One region of the Phytopseudomonas flavescens genome, then DNA from elsewhere that is predicted to be linked to it. Evidence: predicted binding sites of a transcription regulator. Region 1 holds the regulator's gene; each other region holds the start of a gene.
The links. The regulator FliA, encoded in region 1, starts transcription of late flagellar genes. The targets are predictions, from matches to a motif close to CTAAAGTTTNNNNNNNNNNNGCCGNTAA.
Positions count from the first base shown of each region.

Region 2: the regulator FliA is predicted to act here: its motif matches at 1,862-1,889, upstream of FHR27_RS13550 (flagellar protein MotY).
Region 3: the regulator FliA is predicted to act here: its motif matches at 1,785-1,812, upstream of FHR27_RS27415 (methyl-accepting chemotaxis protein).
Region 4: the regulator FliA is predicted to act here: its motif matches at 1,607-1,634, upstream of FHR27_RS07205 (methyl-accepting chemotaxis protein).

Region 1 covers NZ_JACBYV010000001.1:2,240,823-2,244,808, reverse strand. Annotated here, with positions in the region: gene flhF (flagellar biosynthesis protein FlhF) at 1-901, shown strand, start outside; gene fleN (flagellar synthesis regulator FleN) at 997-1,827, shown strand; gene fliA (RNA polymerase sigma factor FliA) at 1,824-2,567, shown strand; gene FHR27_RS09840 (chemotaxis response regulator CheY) at 2,719-3,093, shown strand; gene FHR27_RS09835 (protein phosphatase CheZ) at 3,113-3,901, shown strand; gene FHR27_RS09830 (chemotaxis protein CheA) at 3,913-3,986, shown strand, end outside.
Region 2 covers NZ_JACBYV010000001.1:3,022,660-3,026,645, reverse strand. Annotated here, with positions in the region: gene argC (N-acetyl-gamma-glutamyl-phosphate reductase) at 1-52, opposite strand, end outside; gene rnt (ribonuclease T) at 58-732, opposite strand; gene pyrC (dihydroorotase) at 729-1,775, opposite strand; gene FHR27_RS13550 (flagellar protein MotY) at 1,926-2,855, shown strand; gene FHR27_RS13545 (argininosuccinate synthase) at 2,955-3,986, shown strand, end outside.
Region 3 covers NZ_JACBYV010000001.1:746,771-750,756, reverse strand. Annotated here, with positions in the region: gene FHR27_RS03250 (Lrp/AsnC family transcriptional regulator) at 1-377, shown strand, start outside; gene FHR27_RS27415 (methyl-accepting chemotaxis protein) at 433-1,746, opposite strand; gene FHR27_RS03235 (thiol-disulfide oxidoreductase DCC family protein) at 2,043-2,468, shown strand; gene FHR27_RS03230 (DoxX-like family protein) at 2,461-2,817, shown strand; gene FHR27_RS03225 (eCIS core domain-containing protein) at 2,824-3,408, opposite strand; gene hglS (2-oxoadipate dioxygenase/decarboxylase HglS) at 3,695-3,986, opposite strand, start outside.
Region 4 covers NZ_JACBYV010000001.1:1,634,927-1,638,912, reverse strand. Annotated here, with positions in the region: gene FHR27_RS07215 (NADPH-dependent FMN reductase) at 1-6, opposite strand, end outside; gene FHR27_RS07210 (Na+/H+ antiporter family protein) at 247-1,569, shown strand; gene FHR27_RS07205 (methyl-accepting chemotaxis protein) at 1,688-3,370, shown strand; gene FHR27_RS07200 (AI-2E family transporter) at 3,464-3,986, shown strand, end outside.

The DNA.
Region 1 (3,986 bases):
GCGTGAGTTGATCGAAATGCAGATGGGCTCCATGGCCTGGGGCCAGCTGCAGGCTCGTCGACCGCAACAGGCCACGCTGTGGCGTCGCCTGCAACGGATGGGCCTGCCTGGTGAACTGGCGCGTACGCTGCTCGATCGCGTTGCCTCGCTGAGCGATCAGCGTCAGGCCTGGCGCATGGTGCTTGCGCACCTTGCCCACTCGATTCAGACGCCCAAGCAGGAGCCGATGGAAGAGGGCGGCGTGATCGCTCTGGTTGGCCCGGCCGGCATGGGCAAGACCACCACCCTGGCCAAGCTCGCAGCGCGCTACGTACTCAAGTACGGCGCCACGAACATCGCTCTGGTGAGCATGGACAGTTACCGCATCGGTGCCCAGGAGCAGCTCAAGACCCTTGGCCGTATCCTTGGCGTATCCGTGACCCACGTCGATCCTGGTCAGTCACTGACTCAGGCGCTGGCACCGCTGGTGCGCAAGCGCGTGGTACTGATCGACACCGCCGGCTTGCCGGCCAACGATCCGGCGCTGCGCATGCAGTTGGAGACGCTGGCGAGCCGCGGTGTCAACGCGCGCAATTACCTGGTGCTGGCGGCTACCAGCCAGGCGCAGGTGCTCAAGGCGGCCTACCACAGCTACAAGCGCTGTGGGCTGGCTGGCTGCATTCTGAGTAAACTGGACGAAGCGACCAGCATGGGCGAGGTATTGGGTCTGGCTATTAGCCACCGTCTACCGGTAGCCTATCTGGCAGATGGTCCGCGGATCCCGGACGACGTTCATGTGCCGCGCAGTCATCAGCTGGTCAGCCGTGCCGTTGGCCTGCAGGCCCCGGATGAGCCGAGCGAAGACACGATGGCCGACATGTTCGCCGGGTTGTACCAGGACCCGGCACGACGTGCAGGATGAACAGGCAGGTGTGGCGAAGTGCTGGTTGTGCTCGCCACGGCAGCGCACAATGGCCCTAAGGCTTAAAGCGAAGTTAGATAAGGTGTGTAGATAACATGGGTATGCATCCCGTACAGGTGATCGCGGTGACCGGCGGCAAAGGCGGCGTTGGCAAGACCAATGTGTCGGTGAATTTGTCGCTGGCGTTGGCGGATCTCGGTCGGCGCGTAATGCTCATGGATGCCGACCTCGGTCTGGCCAACGTCGACGTGCTGCTCGGCCTGACGGCCAAGCGCACCCTGGCCGATGTCATCGACGGCCAGTGCGAACTGCGAGACGTGGTTCTGCAGGGGCCTGGCGGCATTCGTATCGTTCCCGCGGCCTCCGGCACCCAGAGCATGGTGCAGCTCACGCCCATGCAGCACGCCGGCCTGATCCAGGCCTTCAGCGACATCAGCGACAACCTCGACGTCCTGATCGTGGATACCGCCGCCGGTATCGGCGACTCGGTGGTGAGCTTCGTGCGCGCCGCCCAGGAAGTGCTGGTGGTGGTGTGCGATGAACCCACCTCGATCACCGATGCCTACGCGCTGATCAAGCTCCTCAACCGTGACCACGGCATGAACCGTTTCCGGGTGCTCGCCAATATGGCGCACAGCCCGCAGGAAGGCCGTAATCTCTTTGCTAAGCTGACCAAGGTGACCGACCGTTTTCTGGATGTCGCGCTGCAGTACGTGGGCGCGGTGCCGTACGACGAATCGGTACGCAAGGCCGTACAGAAACAACGTGCGGTGTATGAGGCGTTCCCTCGCTCGAAGTGCGCGCTGGCGTTCAAGGCGATTGCCCAGAAGGTGGATGCGTGGCCACTGCCGGCCAATCCGCGAGGCCATCTGGAATTCTTCGTTGAGCGCCTGGTGCAACAACCGACTGCAGACACGGCTGTATGACGACAGCCTCTGGACTCCGTATGTACAGCAAGGCAACAGCACGAGATTCACAGCATCAGTTGATCGAACGTTACGCGCCGTTGGTCAAGCGCATTGCCTATCACCTGTTGGCGCGGTTGCCCGCCAACGTGCAGGTGGATGATCTGATCCAGGCCGGGATGATCGGTCTGCTCGAGGCATCGCGCAAATATGACGCCGGCAAGGGCGCCAGTTTCGAGACGTTCGCCGGCATTCGCATTCGTGGCGCCATGCTCGATGAGGTCCGCAAGGGCGACTGGGCACCGCGTTCGGTACACCGCAACAGCCGTATGGTCAGCGACGCAATCAGAAAAATCGAAGCCAGAACGGGGCGAGACGCTAAAGATCAGGAGGTTGCTGCCGAACTCCAATTGAGTCTCGAAGATTACTACGGCATTCTTGGCGACACTTTGGGCAGCCGCCTGTTCAGTTTCGACGACCTGTTGCAGGAAGGCGAAAGCGGCGGACTGCAGGAAGACACGAATTCTTTGCACCATGGGCCATCGCATGAACTGGAAGACGATCGTTTCCAGGCCGCGCTGGTGGATGCCATCAGCAACCTGCCGGAGCGTGAGCGGTTGGTGTTGTCGCTGTATTACGACGAGGAATTGAACCTCAAGGAAATCGGCGAGGTACTGGGAGTGAGTGAGTCGCGGGTCAGCCAATTGCACAGTCAGTGTGCCGCGCGTTTACGCGCGCGGTTGGTGGAATGGCGCGCATAGGGAAATTTCAGGCGCTGGACATACACAGTGGACGCAGCAAAGCCGGGCGCAATAGGTTTGCGGCGTTCCGCCAGGCCGGTTTCACGATTTATAAGCGCTTTGGAATGCCGAGGCGTTTTAGGACTGTACGGAGGTCGACTTGGACAAGAACATGAAAATCCTCATCGTCGATGATTTCTCGACGATGCGACGGATCATCAAGAACCTCTTGCGTGATCTGGGGTTCACCAACACCGCGGAGGCCGACGACGGCACCACCGCATTGCCGATGCTGCAGAGCGGTAGCTTCGACTTCCTGGTGACCGACTGGAACATGCCGGGCATGAGTGGCATCGATTTGCTGCGCGCAGTGCGTGCCGACGAGCGCCTCAAGCAGATGCCCGTGCTGATGGTTACGGCAGAAGCCAAGCGTGATCAGATCATCGAGGCCGCCCAGGCCGGTGTGAACGGCTATGTGGTCAAGCCATTCACTGCCCAGGTGCTCAAGGAAAAGATCGAGAAAATCTTCGAGCGGGTCAACGGCTGATGTCTGCCGCGAGGTTGTTATGGAACACGATGATTCAAAAGAGGCCGACCTCGAGTCGACCCTGAAAAGCAATGCCCGCCAACTGGTCAACAGCCTCGAACAAGGCAACTTTGGCGAAGCGGTACAGCTGATCAACGAACTGAACAAGGCGCGCGACCGTGGTCTTTACCACGAAGTCGGCAAGCTCACCCGTGAGCTGCACAACGCTATCGTCAATTTTCAGCTCGACCCGCGCATGCCTCACGCCAAGGAGGTCTCGCAGATCTCCGATGCGACCGAGCGGCTCAATTACGTCGTGACCATGACCGAGCGTGCAGCCAACCGCACCATGGATCTGGTCGAGCAAAGCGCGCCGCTGGTCAACGACCTGAGCAGCGAAGCCGATGCCCTGAGCGAGGATTGGGGGCGCTTCATGCGTCGTGAAATGGGCGCTGACGCGTTCCGTGAACTGGCCAAGCGCATCGAGCTGTTTCTGGCGCGCAGCCAGCGTGACAGCAGCAAGCTGTCCGGGCACCTGAACGACATTTTACTGGCGCAGGACTATCAGGACCTGACCGGGCAAGTGATCAAGCGTGTCACGCAACTGGTCACCGAGGTCGAGAGCAATCTGCTGAAACTGGTGCTGATGGCCAGTCAGGTGGACCGCTTCGCGGGTATCGATCACGACCACGAAGAGCTGCGTGCCGAGCAAAACAAACAAAAACCTGCGTCACATGGTGAAGGTCCGCAGATTCATGCCGATAAGCGTGATGACGTTGCTTCTTCCCAGGACGACGTCGACGATTTGCTGTCCAGCCTGGGATTTTAGGAGCACGTCATATGAGCTTCGGCGCCGATGAAGAAATCCTCCAGGATTTCCTGGTAGAGGCCGGCGAGATTCTCGAGCAGTTGTC
Region 2 (3,986 bases), 780 kb from region 1:
GCAGGCCTGTGGTGCCGGCCTGCCCATCGATGAAGATCTGATATTTTTTCATGGCACTCACTCGTCGAAATCTTCCCAGCCGCCCATTTCCTTCCAGCGATTGACGATGCCGCAGAACAGCTCGGCGGTCTTCTCGGTGTCATAGCGGGCGGAGTGGGCTTCACGGCCGTCGAACTCGATGCCGGCGGCCTGGCACGCCTTGGCCAGCACGGTCTGCCCGTAGGCGAGGCCGGCGAGGCTGGCGGTGTCGAAGCTGGAGAAGGGGTGGAAGGGATTGCGCTTGAGGTCACAGCGAGCGACCGCGGCATTCAGGAAGCCCAGGTCGAAGCTGCTGTTGTGGCCGACCAGAATGGCGCGCTTGCAGCCATTGGCCTTCAGGGATTTGCGCAGGCCGCGGAAAATCTCGGTCAGCGCGTGCTCTTCGCTCACCGCCATGCGCAGCGGGTGATCGAGCTTGATGCCGGTGAACTCCAGGGCCGCCTGTTCGATATTGGCGCCTTCGAACGGCTCGACCCGGAAGAAATGCGTGTGATCCGGATACAGGTAGCCGCTCTCGTCCATGCCGATGGTGGTGGCCGCGATCTCCAGCAGGGCATCGGTGGCGCTGTTGAAGCCGCCGGTCTCGACATCCACCACGACCGGCAGGTAGCCGCGAAAGCGCGCTGCCATGGGATGGCGCGGGCCGCTGCTGCTCGGCTGATCCTGGTCGTCTTCGTACTGTTCTTCGCTCATTGCCCTGCCTCCAGCAGACGCCAGCGCAGCGATTCGCCCGCGCGCAAGGGGATTACCGTCTGCTCGCCGAATGGCAGGCTGGCCGGTGCGTTCCACGACTCACGCACCAGGGTGATGGTGTCGGTATTGCGTGGTAGAGCGTAGAAGTCCGGGCCGAAGTGGCTGGCGAAGGCTTCCAGTTTGTCCAGCGCGCCACGCTGCTCGAAGGCCTCGGCATACAGCTCGATGGCCGCATAGGCGGTGTAGCAGCCAGCGCAGCCGCAGGCGTTTTCCTTGGCGTGCTGCGCATGGGGGGCCGAGTCGGTACCCAGGAAGAACTTCGGATTGCCGCTGGTGGCTGCATCGAGCAGCGCTTCCTGGTGCGTGTTGCGCTTGAGGATCGGCAGGCAATAGAAGTGCGGACGAATGCCGCCGACCAGCATGTGGTTGCGGTTGTACAGCAGGTGCTGGGGGGTAATGGTGGCGCCGACGTTGGCCGGTGCTTCCTTGACGAACTGGGCGGCATCACCGGTGGTGATGTGCTCGAATACCACTTTCAAGGTCGGGAAGCGTTCCACCAGACGACGCATGTGTTCGTCGATGAAGGCTTTTTCGCGATCGAAGACGTCGATCTCGGCGCGGGTGACCTCGCCGTGTACCAGCAGCGGCATGCCGGTTTCTGCCAGGGCCTCGAGGGCGCCTGTGATGTTGTCCAGGCTGGTCACGCCAGAGTCGGAGTTGGTGGTCGCCCCGGCTGGGTACATCTTCGCGGCATAGACGATGCCGCTGGCCTTGGCTGCGCGGATGTCGTCACCGCTGGTGCGATCGGTGAGATACAGCACCATCAACGGCTCGAACTGGCTGCCGGCTGGCCGCGCGTCGAGGATGCGCTGGCGGTAGCCAACGGCCTCGCTGGCGTTGCGCACCGGCGGCACCAGGTTGGGCATGATGATCGCGCGGGCGAAGGTACGGGCGACATCGGCCACGGTGTGCGGCAGTACCGCGCCATCGCGCAGGTGAATGTGCCAGTCGTCAGGACGCAGCAGGGTGATGCGGTCGGTCATTGAGGCTTCCAGGCGGGGGCGAAACATGCCCGGAATGCTACCGGAAAAGGCCGGCGGGGGCACGCCGCAGATAGGCCATCGCACGGCTCAAGTTTTCCCCGCCTGCACCGATACCCACAGGGAACGTTGTGTTTTCTTGTGGAGCTCGCTGTGCGCCAGCCTCTTTTCCTCATCGTCGGATTGCTCGCCGGCGCAGGCTTGAGTCTGCCTGCGGCCGCGATCAGCTTCCAGACTCGTCTGGAAAAGGTCGAATGGCAGGTGGCCGGCGACCAGTTCGAGTGTCGCCTGACGCAACCGATCACCGATTTCGGTTCGGGACAGTTCGTGCGCCGCGCTGGTGAGCAGGCGACCTTTCGCCTGCAGCCTCGGGAGCGCTGGCTGGGCAGGGGCTCGGCGACGCTGCTGGCGGCAGCCGCGCCCTGGCAGCCGGGGCGCGGCGACATCAACCTCGGTGTGGTCAGTGTCGGCAGCGGCGAAGTGCCGTTCAACAGCAGCCAGGAGCAGGCCGGGCGTTTGCTGACCGGTCTGCTGGAAGGGCGCAGCCCGCTGGTGCGCCATCGCAGCTCGATGGGCGGCGATCTCGAAGTGCGGATGCTGCCGGTGCGTTTTCGCAAGGCCTACGAGGATTACCTGAACTGCACCGCCAAGCTGCTACCGGTCAACTTCGACCAGGTCCGGCAGTCCACCATCGGCTTCCCGGGCGGCGGGGCAGAGCTCGACCCCATGGCCAAGGCCAGGCTGGAGATCATTCTCGATTTCATGAAGGCCGACCCGACGGTCAACCGCATCGAGCTGGACGGTCACTCCGACAACAGCGGCAACCGCCTGACCAACCGTGACCTGTCGCGCCGCCGTGCGTTGGCGGTGATGGAGTACTTCAAGGCCCAGGGCATCCCCGAAGAGCGCATCGTCATGCGCTTCCACGGCGAGCGTTATCCGCTGGCGCCCAACACCACTGCCGCCAACCGGGAAAGGAACCGCAGGGTTTCCATAAAGCTGGAAAAAGTGCCCGAAGCCCCCGTGCAGCCTGTCGAACAAGCTGCTCCACCGGTGCCTTCCACGCCTGCCGCCACCTCCTGATCCTGTCGCTTCAATGCCATGGCCTGTCGCACCCCTGTAAATCGCGGGCCATGGGCAGTAGAATCACGGGCTTTCCGAACAACCCGTGGAGTGGATGGCATGGCGGACGTCAAAAAGGTAGTTCTGGCCTATTCCGGTGGCCTGGACACCTCGGTGATCCTCAAGTGGCTGCAAGATACCTATAACTGTGAAGTGGTGACCTTCACCGCCGATCTCGGTCAGGGCGAAGAGGTCGAGCCGGCCCGCGCCAAGGCCAAGGCAATGGGCGTCAAGGAAATCTACATCGATGACCTGCGCGAAGAGTTCGTTCGCGACTTCGTCTACCCGATGTTCCGCGCCAACACCGTTTACGAAGGCGAGTACCTGCTGGGTACCTCCATCGCTCGCCCGCTGATCGCCAAGCGCCTGATCGAAATCGCCAACGAGACCGGTGCCGACGCCATCTCCCATGGCGCGACCGGCAAGGGCAACGACCAGGTTCGCTTCGAACTGGGTGCCTATGCCCTCAAGCCTGGTGTCAAAGTCATCGCTCCCTGGCGCGAGTGGGACCTGCTGTCCCGCGAGAAGCTGATGGACTACGCCGAGAAGCATGCGATCCCGATCGAGCGTCACGGCAAGAAGAAATCGCCGTACTCCATGGATGCCAACCTGCTGCACATCTCCTATGAAGGCGGCGTGCTGGAAGACACCTGGACCGAGCACGAAGAAGACATGTGGCGCTGGACCAAGTCGCCTGAAGCGGCTCCGGATACCCCGACCTACATCGAGCTGACCTACAAGGCCGGCGACATCGTCGCCATCGACGGCAAGGCGCTGAGCCCGGCTACCGTGCTGGCCGAACTGAACCGCATCGGCGGCGAGAACGGCATCGGCCGTCTGGACATCGTCGAGAACCGTTACGTGGGCATGAAGTCCCGTGGCTGCTACGAGACCCCGGGCGGCACCATCATGCTCAAGGCGCATCGCGCCATCGAGTCGATCACCCTGGACCGCGAAGTCGCTCACCTGAAAGACGAGCTGATGCCGAAGTACGCCAGCCTGATCTACAACGGTTTCTGGTGGAGCCCGGAGCGCCTGATGCTGCAACAGATGATCGACGCTTCCCAGGCCAACGTGAATGGTGTGGTGCGT
Region 3 (3,986 bases), 1.5 Mb from region 1:
TCAAGGCCCTGGCACAGATCAGCGGCCTGTCATCGCCAAGCGTTGCCGAGCGCCTGCGCAAGCTCGAAGAACGAGGCGTACTGAAGGGCTATGGTGTGGATATCGATCCCCGTGCCTTTGGTTACCAGCTACAGGCAATCGTGCGGATCCGCCCGCTGCCGGGGCAGTTGCATGAGGTGGAGCGGCAGATCGAGGCGACCCCGCAGTTCACCGAATGCGACAAGGTCACCGGGGAAGACTGCTTCATCGCAAAGCTTCACGTTCGCTCGATGGAGCAGTTGGACGAGATACTCGACCGCATCAACATCCATGCGGTGACCAACACCGCCATCGTCAAGAAGACCACGGTGAAGCGTCGCCTGCCGCCGATGTCGTGATAGCCATCGGCGGCACAGCGGCCGTCTTTCTCCAGCGCACTCCCTGGTTGACGGGCTACTTCAACTGGCTGGCGAAACGTTCGACCGCAGCCAGCACCTGCTTGGCGCCCTGGCGGATTTCGACGATCACGTCACCGGCCTCGTTGGCAAGCTCCAGACCCGCTTCGGCCTGGGTGCGGCTGCTGGCCATGTCACGCACGGCGGCATCCACCAGTTTCTGGTTTTCCTGAACCACGCCGACGATTTCCTCGGTGGCGTTGCTGGTGCGGCTGGCCAACTGCCGAACTTCATCGGCGACCACGGCGAAACCACGGCCCTGCTCACCGGCCCGCGCTGCCTCGATAGCGGCATTGAGCGCCAGCAGGTTGGTCTGCTGGGCGATGCTGCCGATGGTCTGCACCATGGTGCTGATCAGCACTGACTGCTTGCCCAGCGCTTCGATACCCTGGGACGCGGAGGTCATCTGCTCGGAAATCCGCTGCATGGTCTGCACCGTGTCGGTGACCACCTGGGCGCCGCGCTGGGCGGTGGTGTCGGTCTGCTGGGAAATTCCGTAGGCGATACCGGCGGCGTCGTTGACCTCTTCCTCACGATTCACCTGGTCGGTGATCACCGTGGCGAACTTGACCACCTTGTAGAGCTTGTCCTGGGTGTCGTGTACCGGGTTGTAGGTCGCCTCCAGCCAGACCACCCGGCCGTGGCTGTCGATGCGTTTGAAACGGCCAGCGACGAACTCGCCACGGTTGAGGCGCTCCCAGAACTGCTTGTACTGCGGAGTATGGGTTTCCTGAGGATCGCAGAACAGGCTGTGGTGCTTGCCCTTGATACGCTCCAGGCCATACCCCATGGCCTGCAGGAACTGATCGTTGGCGGTCAGCACGTTGCCACCGAGGTCGAACTCGATCACTGCGGTGGAGCGCAGCAAGGCGTTGATGAAATCCTCGTTCTCACGTGCCCGGTTCATGCTCTCGGTAATTTCCGAGCCGAAACACTGGACCCGTCGTACCACGCCGCTCTCGTCCAGCACCGGTTGCCAGCAGGCCTGAATCCACACCAGCGCGCCATCGGCACGCAGAAAACGGTAGCGATCACTTACCGATTTGCCGGTTCGCACCGCCTCGCGCAGGTTCTTGAAGCACGGCAAGGCCTTCACGTAGGCCGGCACGATATCGGTCATCGGCCGACCGCCCAGTTGTTCGGCGCTGTAGCCGACGAAACGGGTGAAGTTGGCGTTGCAATCGATGATTCGATACTCGGGATCGACCGTCAGCATGATCATCTCGGTCTGGATACCCTGATAAAGCTGCCGCAGCAATGACAGTTCGGCATCCTTGGTCTGCAATTCTTTTTTCAAGCGACTACCGAACATGCTCTTTCTCCATAAGCAATAAGCAATCTTGTCGAAGGTCATCGGCCGCTCGGGCATTTAATTGAGCGAACTTGGTAAACGACGCGAGCGCGTGCTGCGCCTGCCATCAAGCATAGAGGCCAGGTGCGCGGCCATGATGATTTCGAAGCAAATAATGACGCGCTGCCAGCCGGCGCAGAACGGGGGACGAATTGACATGTTTTTTTCCGCCGCAGGTGCCACGCGCCCATCAATACCTCGGTCACCGAGGCCGCGGTTGCGCTACTCTGGGCACATCATCGACACGGAGCTTACGCATGGCTTACCCACCCTATTTGCAGGCCGGTGATCGGGTCGTGCTGTTCGATGGCGTATGCAAATTGTGCAATGGCTGGAGTCGCTTCCTGATCCGCCATGACCGTGCAGGCAAGCTCAAGCTGTGCAGCGTGCAATCCCCGCAAGGCCAGGCGATCCTGGCCTGGTTCGGCATGCCGCTGGACCATTTCGACACGCTGCTCTATGTCGAGGGTGATCGGGCGTTGAAGCGCAGCGACGCCATTCTGGCGATCCTTCGGCAGTTGCCGGCTCCATGGCGCTGGGCGACGGTGCTAGGTGTCATACCGCGGAGCGTGCGCGACTGGGCTTACGATCCCATCGCTCGTAATCGCTACCGCCTGTTCGGGCGTCACGATCATTGCCAGATGCCCCGTCCCGAAGACCGCGAGCGCTTCCTGCATGACTGATGCCTTGTTGGCGCGCCTGACCCTGGGGGTGATCTTCATCTACCACGGCCTGGTACCGAAGCTGCTGTTTCTCAGCCCCACCGAACTGCGCATGCTCGACGCCCATGGCCTGCCTCACGCCGTGGCTGCGCTGGCAGGAGTCGCCGAGATCCTGCTGGGGCTGGCGATCCTGCTACTGCGTCGCCAGCGCTGGCCGCTGTGGTTGGCTCTGGCAGCGCTGATCCTGTTGCTGGTGGATGTGGCGATCTTCGTTCCGGCGCTGCTGGCGGATGCGTTCAACCCGGTGACCGTCAACCTGGCGGCCAGCGTGTTGTGCGTGATAGCACTGCGAGCCAAGCGCGCCGAGTAGGCGCGACTAGTTGCCGCCCCGCTCGCGCAACAGACGTGCAATTTCCGCCTGACGCCGATAGGCGGGTGCCTCGACCGCATTGAAATCGCGACTGTAGCGCGCGGCGAAGCCGGCGGTGCCCCACTCCCGATACTGCTGCACATGCAGCAGCTCGTGGGCCCACAGCGCGGCGTCCTGCCCGGCCATCTGCGCATCGCGAAACACGATGATATCGATCAGGGTGACGGCCTTGATGTCGGGGTTCTGCATCACGTTGCGCGCGGCGCTCAGCTCATCGAGGTCGCCTACCTTGTAGCGCACGGCGTCGAGCAATTCGGCGGCATAGAACGGCAGCAACTGGCGACGGATTTCAGCCGGAATCGGCAACGTGCCCTGGCGCGCCGCCGATTCGCGCGAGCGCAGGATCCAGCTTTCCAGTGCAGCCGCACTGATCTGCCCCGCTTGTTCCTGCATGGGACCCAGCACGCCGTTCGGGTCGGGTACGCAGATGCAACCGCCCAGGCAGACCTGGGTTTCACCGGGTGCACAGGCCAGCGCGGGGGATACCTGGAAAACCGCTAGAAGGACGAACGCCAGACCGCGTTTGAACATGGATCGCTCTCGATTACGCAAAGAGGCGACCTTGGCGTCAGCGGCGCAGAATGTCCAGCCTCTTGGAGACTGTTCCCAATCTCCATTCCGGGCGTTATCTACTTTGACTGCGACGTGGCGAAAGCGGACGGCCGACCGCCACTTGTGGTAACAGGCCATGCCCGTGATTTCGCGGGCATGGACTGGGCGTCCCCGCCCGCTCCCACAGGTACTGCATCGATGGCCGCTTTTGCCTTGTAGTTACCCGTACGCATGCCCAGAAAGATCGTGAACAGGCTCTTAGGTGTCAGCTCAGTGAGTCCAGGCCCAAAGCCTTGACGCAAGCCTGTAGCGAGCGACGCTGGGTGTCGGCGTACAGACTCAGTTCGTCCTGCACGCTGGCGCCCAGGGCTGCCTGGAAGTCCGCCTGGTTCGAGTCGACGGTGTAGTCGGTCTGCGCGCCTTCCCCGAGGTTGGACTGAAAGATCCCCGCCGCGCTGACCGGCAGAAAGTCTTCGTAAACCAGCGGCTCGAAGCGCACATGACCAGCTTCGATCAGGGCATCCAGTTGCTGCGGGCGATCCGCCAGCTGCGCCGCG
Region 4 (3,986 bases), 610 kb from region 1:
GAGCATGTGCATCCTCCATGGGTAAAAGGCGTGAGGCTAACCTTCGCGACTGAAATCGCAAAGGACGTTTGTGCTATTTGCTTAGAACCGTTCTCGAATCGGCCGCATCGATCCAGCTGCAAGCGCACGCTCGGTTTTTTGACACCCAGGTCAGCTTCCGGCAGAGTGCGACGCTTTTTGTGGCCTGCCGCTCCTTGGCGGTCACCCAATGGGCCGTGGCTTGCGCGGCGATTCCAGGAGCCATCAATGAACGCAGTTATCGCCGCCGTCGGCATCATGCTGATCCTCAGCCTTTGCCGGGTCCACGTGGTGGTAGCGCTGATCGTCGGCGCGCTGGCTGGCGGAATGATCGGTGGTCTGGGCATCGAAGGCTCCCTTGCAGCATTCAACAAGGGCCTGGGCGGCGGCGCTACCGTGGCGCTTTCCTATGCTCTGTTGGGCGCCTTCGCCGTGGCCATCGCCAAATCCGGGCTGGCCCATGCCCTGGCCGACAAGGCGCTGGTGCTGGTCGGCCGTCAGGACGCACGCGGTGGTGGCAGCGGTTCGCTGAAGTGGATGCTGGTGGGACTACTGCTGGTGGTAGCGATCTCCTCGCAGAATATCCTGCCTATTCACATCGCCTTCATTCCGCTGCTAGTACCACCGCTGCTTTATGTCATCACTCGCCTGCAGCTCGATCGCCGGCTGATCGCCTGCGTGCTGACCTTCGGCCTGATCACTCCCTACATGTTCCTGCCGGTAGGCTTCGGCAACATCTTTCTCAACGAAATTCTGCTCGCCAACGTGGTGCGCAGTGGCGTGGACGTGACCGGTGTGAACGTCAGCCACGCCATGCTGATCCCGGCCATGGGCATGGTCACCGGCCTGTTGCTGGCGCTGTACAGTTATCGGCGCAAGCGCAGTTACGACCTGGCCCTGGTCGAGCGAACCGAACGTGTGGATGTCGCCTACAACCGCCGTAGCCTGGCCGTGGCAGGTATTGCGGTGGCCATCGCGTTCGGCGCACAGCTGTGGCTCGACTCGATGATCATCGGCGCGCTGCTCGGTTTCGTGGTGTTCTCCGCCTCGGGCATCGTGCGCTGGAAGGAAACCGACGACCTGTTCACCGAAGGCATGAAGATGATGGCGATGATCGGCTTCATCATGATCGCCGCCTCGGGTTTCGCCGAAGTGATGCGCGAGACGGGAGAGGTGAAAGGGCTGGTAGACGCCAGCGCCGAATGGATCGGCGACAGCAAGGGCCTGGGTGTGCTGATGATGCTGTTGGTCGGCCTGCTGGTGACCATGGGCATCGGCTCGTCGTTCTCCACGGTGCCGATCATTGCCGCGATCTTCGTGCCGCTGTGCGTGCAGTTGGGCTTCAGCCCGCTGGCCACGGTGTGCATCGTCGGCACTGCCGGCGCCATCGGCGATGCCGGTTCGCCTGCGTCGGACTCGACCCTCGGCCCGACGGCCGGCCTCAACGTCGACGGCCAGCACAACCATATCTGGGACACCGTGGTGCCCACTTTCCTGCACTACAACCTGCCGCTGCTGGTGTTCGGCTGGGTTGCGGCGATGGTGCTGTAAAGCCGCAGGCGCAATTTCCAGACGGCCACTGGCGAGCTTAAGGTTTCGCTGGGGCCTGCCGATGACCTGAGTAGAAGCCTTCTCCCCTTGGCTTCGCCTGGCCACAAGGAAAATAAAAATGCGCCTGACCTTGAAGTCCAAAGTCGTGCTGTTGGCACTGGTTCCGGTTCTGCTGTTCGCCCTGGTGCTCAGCGGCGCTGCCGCCAAGGTGCTGTACGGTCTGGCGGAGCAGGAGGTCACCGAGACCCGTGCTCGCCTGCTGGACGAGAAGCGCAACGAACTGAAGAACTACAGCTCGATCGCCATGGGCGCCGTACAGACGCTCTACGATGCCGCTGCCCAGGGGGATCTGGCCAGCCGAGCGCAGGCCATCGCCATCCTGTCGAAGATCAAGTACGGCCAGGATGGTTACTTCTTCGGGCATGACTCCAACGTGGTCCGGCTGTTCAGAAGCGACAGCCCCGTGGATGTCGGCAAGAGCCTCAACGATCGGCGTGACGTCAACGGCGTCTACGTCAACCGCGAGCTGGTGCGCGTCGCCAAGGACAACAGCAACTACGTCAACTATTCCTCGCCGCTGCCGGGCAACGAATCGATTCAGGTGCCCAAGCTCGCCTACAGCTATTACCTGCCGAAGTGGGACATGGCCCTGGGCACGGCGATCAATCTGGACGGTGTGGAGGCGCAGATCGCGACCGTTCGCGAGGGCATCGATCAGCGCGTGAGCACCATCATCACCAGCATTCTGGTAATCGCCGTGGTGTTGCTGGTGGTATTCGGCGTGATCGGGGCGATTCTCGCCAACACCTTCCTGCGCCCCCTGCAGCAGATCAAGGCCAATCTGGACGACATCGCGGCTGGCGACGGCGACCTGACCCGTCGCCTGCCGGTAACCAGCCGCGACGAGCTGGGCGAGCTGGCCGGCTCGTTCAACCGTTTCGTCGACAAGGTGCATGGCCTGGTACGGCAGATCGTCGACATGACCGGGCAACTGACCGAACTGGTCGGCCAGGTTGCCGCCCAGGCGCAACGTTCCGAACAGGCCATGGAGCGTCAGCGCCATGAGACGGATCAGGTTGCCACGGCGATCAACGAGATGTCCGCTGCTGCCCACGAGGTGGCGAAAAGCGCCCAGGGTGCGGCTGAGGCTGCCCAGCAGACCGATCGTGAAGGGCAGGCGGCCAAGCAGGTGGTCGACGGCAGCATCGCCCGCATCCACTCTCTGGTTGGCGACATTCGCGGCAGCGGCACCTCACTCGACAACCTGCAGAAGGACGTGCACTCCATCGTCAGCGTGCTCGACGTGATCCGCTCGATCGCCGAACAGACCAACCTGCTGGCCCTCAATGCGGCCATCGAGGCGGCGCGTGCGGGTGAGGCTGGCCGAGGTTTCGCCGTGGTCGCCGATGAGGTTCGGGCGCTGGCCAGCCGTACCCAGCAAAGCACCCAGGAGATTCAGGGCATGATCGACCGCCTGCAGAGCGGCACCCGCGATGCGGTCAACGCCATGCGCCAGTCCAGCGATGCCGGCGATATCACCAGCGAACAGGCCAACAAGGCCGGCACCTCGCTGGACGCCATCGCCGGGCTGATCGGCACCATCAACGCCATGAACGCGCAGATCGCCAGCGCCGCCGAAGAGCAGACCGCCGTCGCCGAAGAGATCAACCGCAGCGTGCATCAGATTGCCGGCGCAGTGGATAGCGTCGCCGACGAAACCCGCCAGGGCGCGCAGACCGCACGCAGCCTGGCACAGCTGGGGCAGGGCCTGGAGCAACTGGTACGCCAGTTCAGAATCTGAGTAACGTGGGCAGGGAGGCCCTTCTCGAGAAGTTTCTCGCACTTTGTTCGGACCACAGCACACTAACGGGCATACCCCTCCTGTGATCCGACCATGCCGACTACCTCCCTCGAAAAGAAAACCTTCATCCTGCTGCTCGTCCTGGTGACGATCGCTTTCATCTGGATCCTGCTGCCGTTCTACGGGGCGGTGTTCTGGGCGGTGGCGCTGGCGGTGGTGTTCGCCCCCCTGCAGCGGCGCATGGCCCGGCGCATTGGCGGGCGCGGCAACCTGTCGGCCTTGCTGACGCTGGTCATTTGCCTGTTGGTGGCGATTCTGCCGGTGATCTTCATCACCTCGGCGATGGTTGCCGAGGGCACCAGCATCTATCAGCGCATCGAATCGGGCGATCTGGATGTCGGCGCCTACGTCACCAGTACCAAGGAGATGCTCCCCGCGTTCATGCAGCAGCAGATCGATCGTATCGGTATGGGTAATCTGGACGGCCTGCGTGAGCAGATTTCCAGCGGCGCTGCGGCGGGCAGCCAGTACCTGGCGACCAAGGTGTTCTCCATTGGTCAGGGCACCATTCAGTTCGTGATCAGCTTTTTCATCATGCTCTATCTGCTGTTTTTCC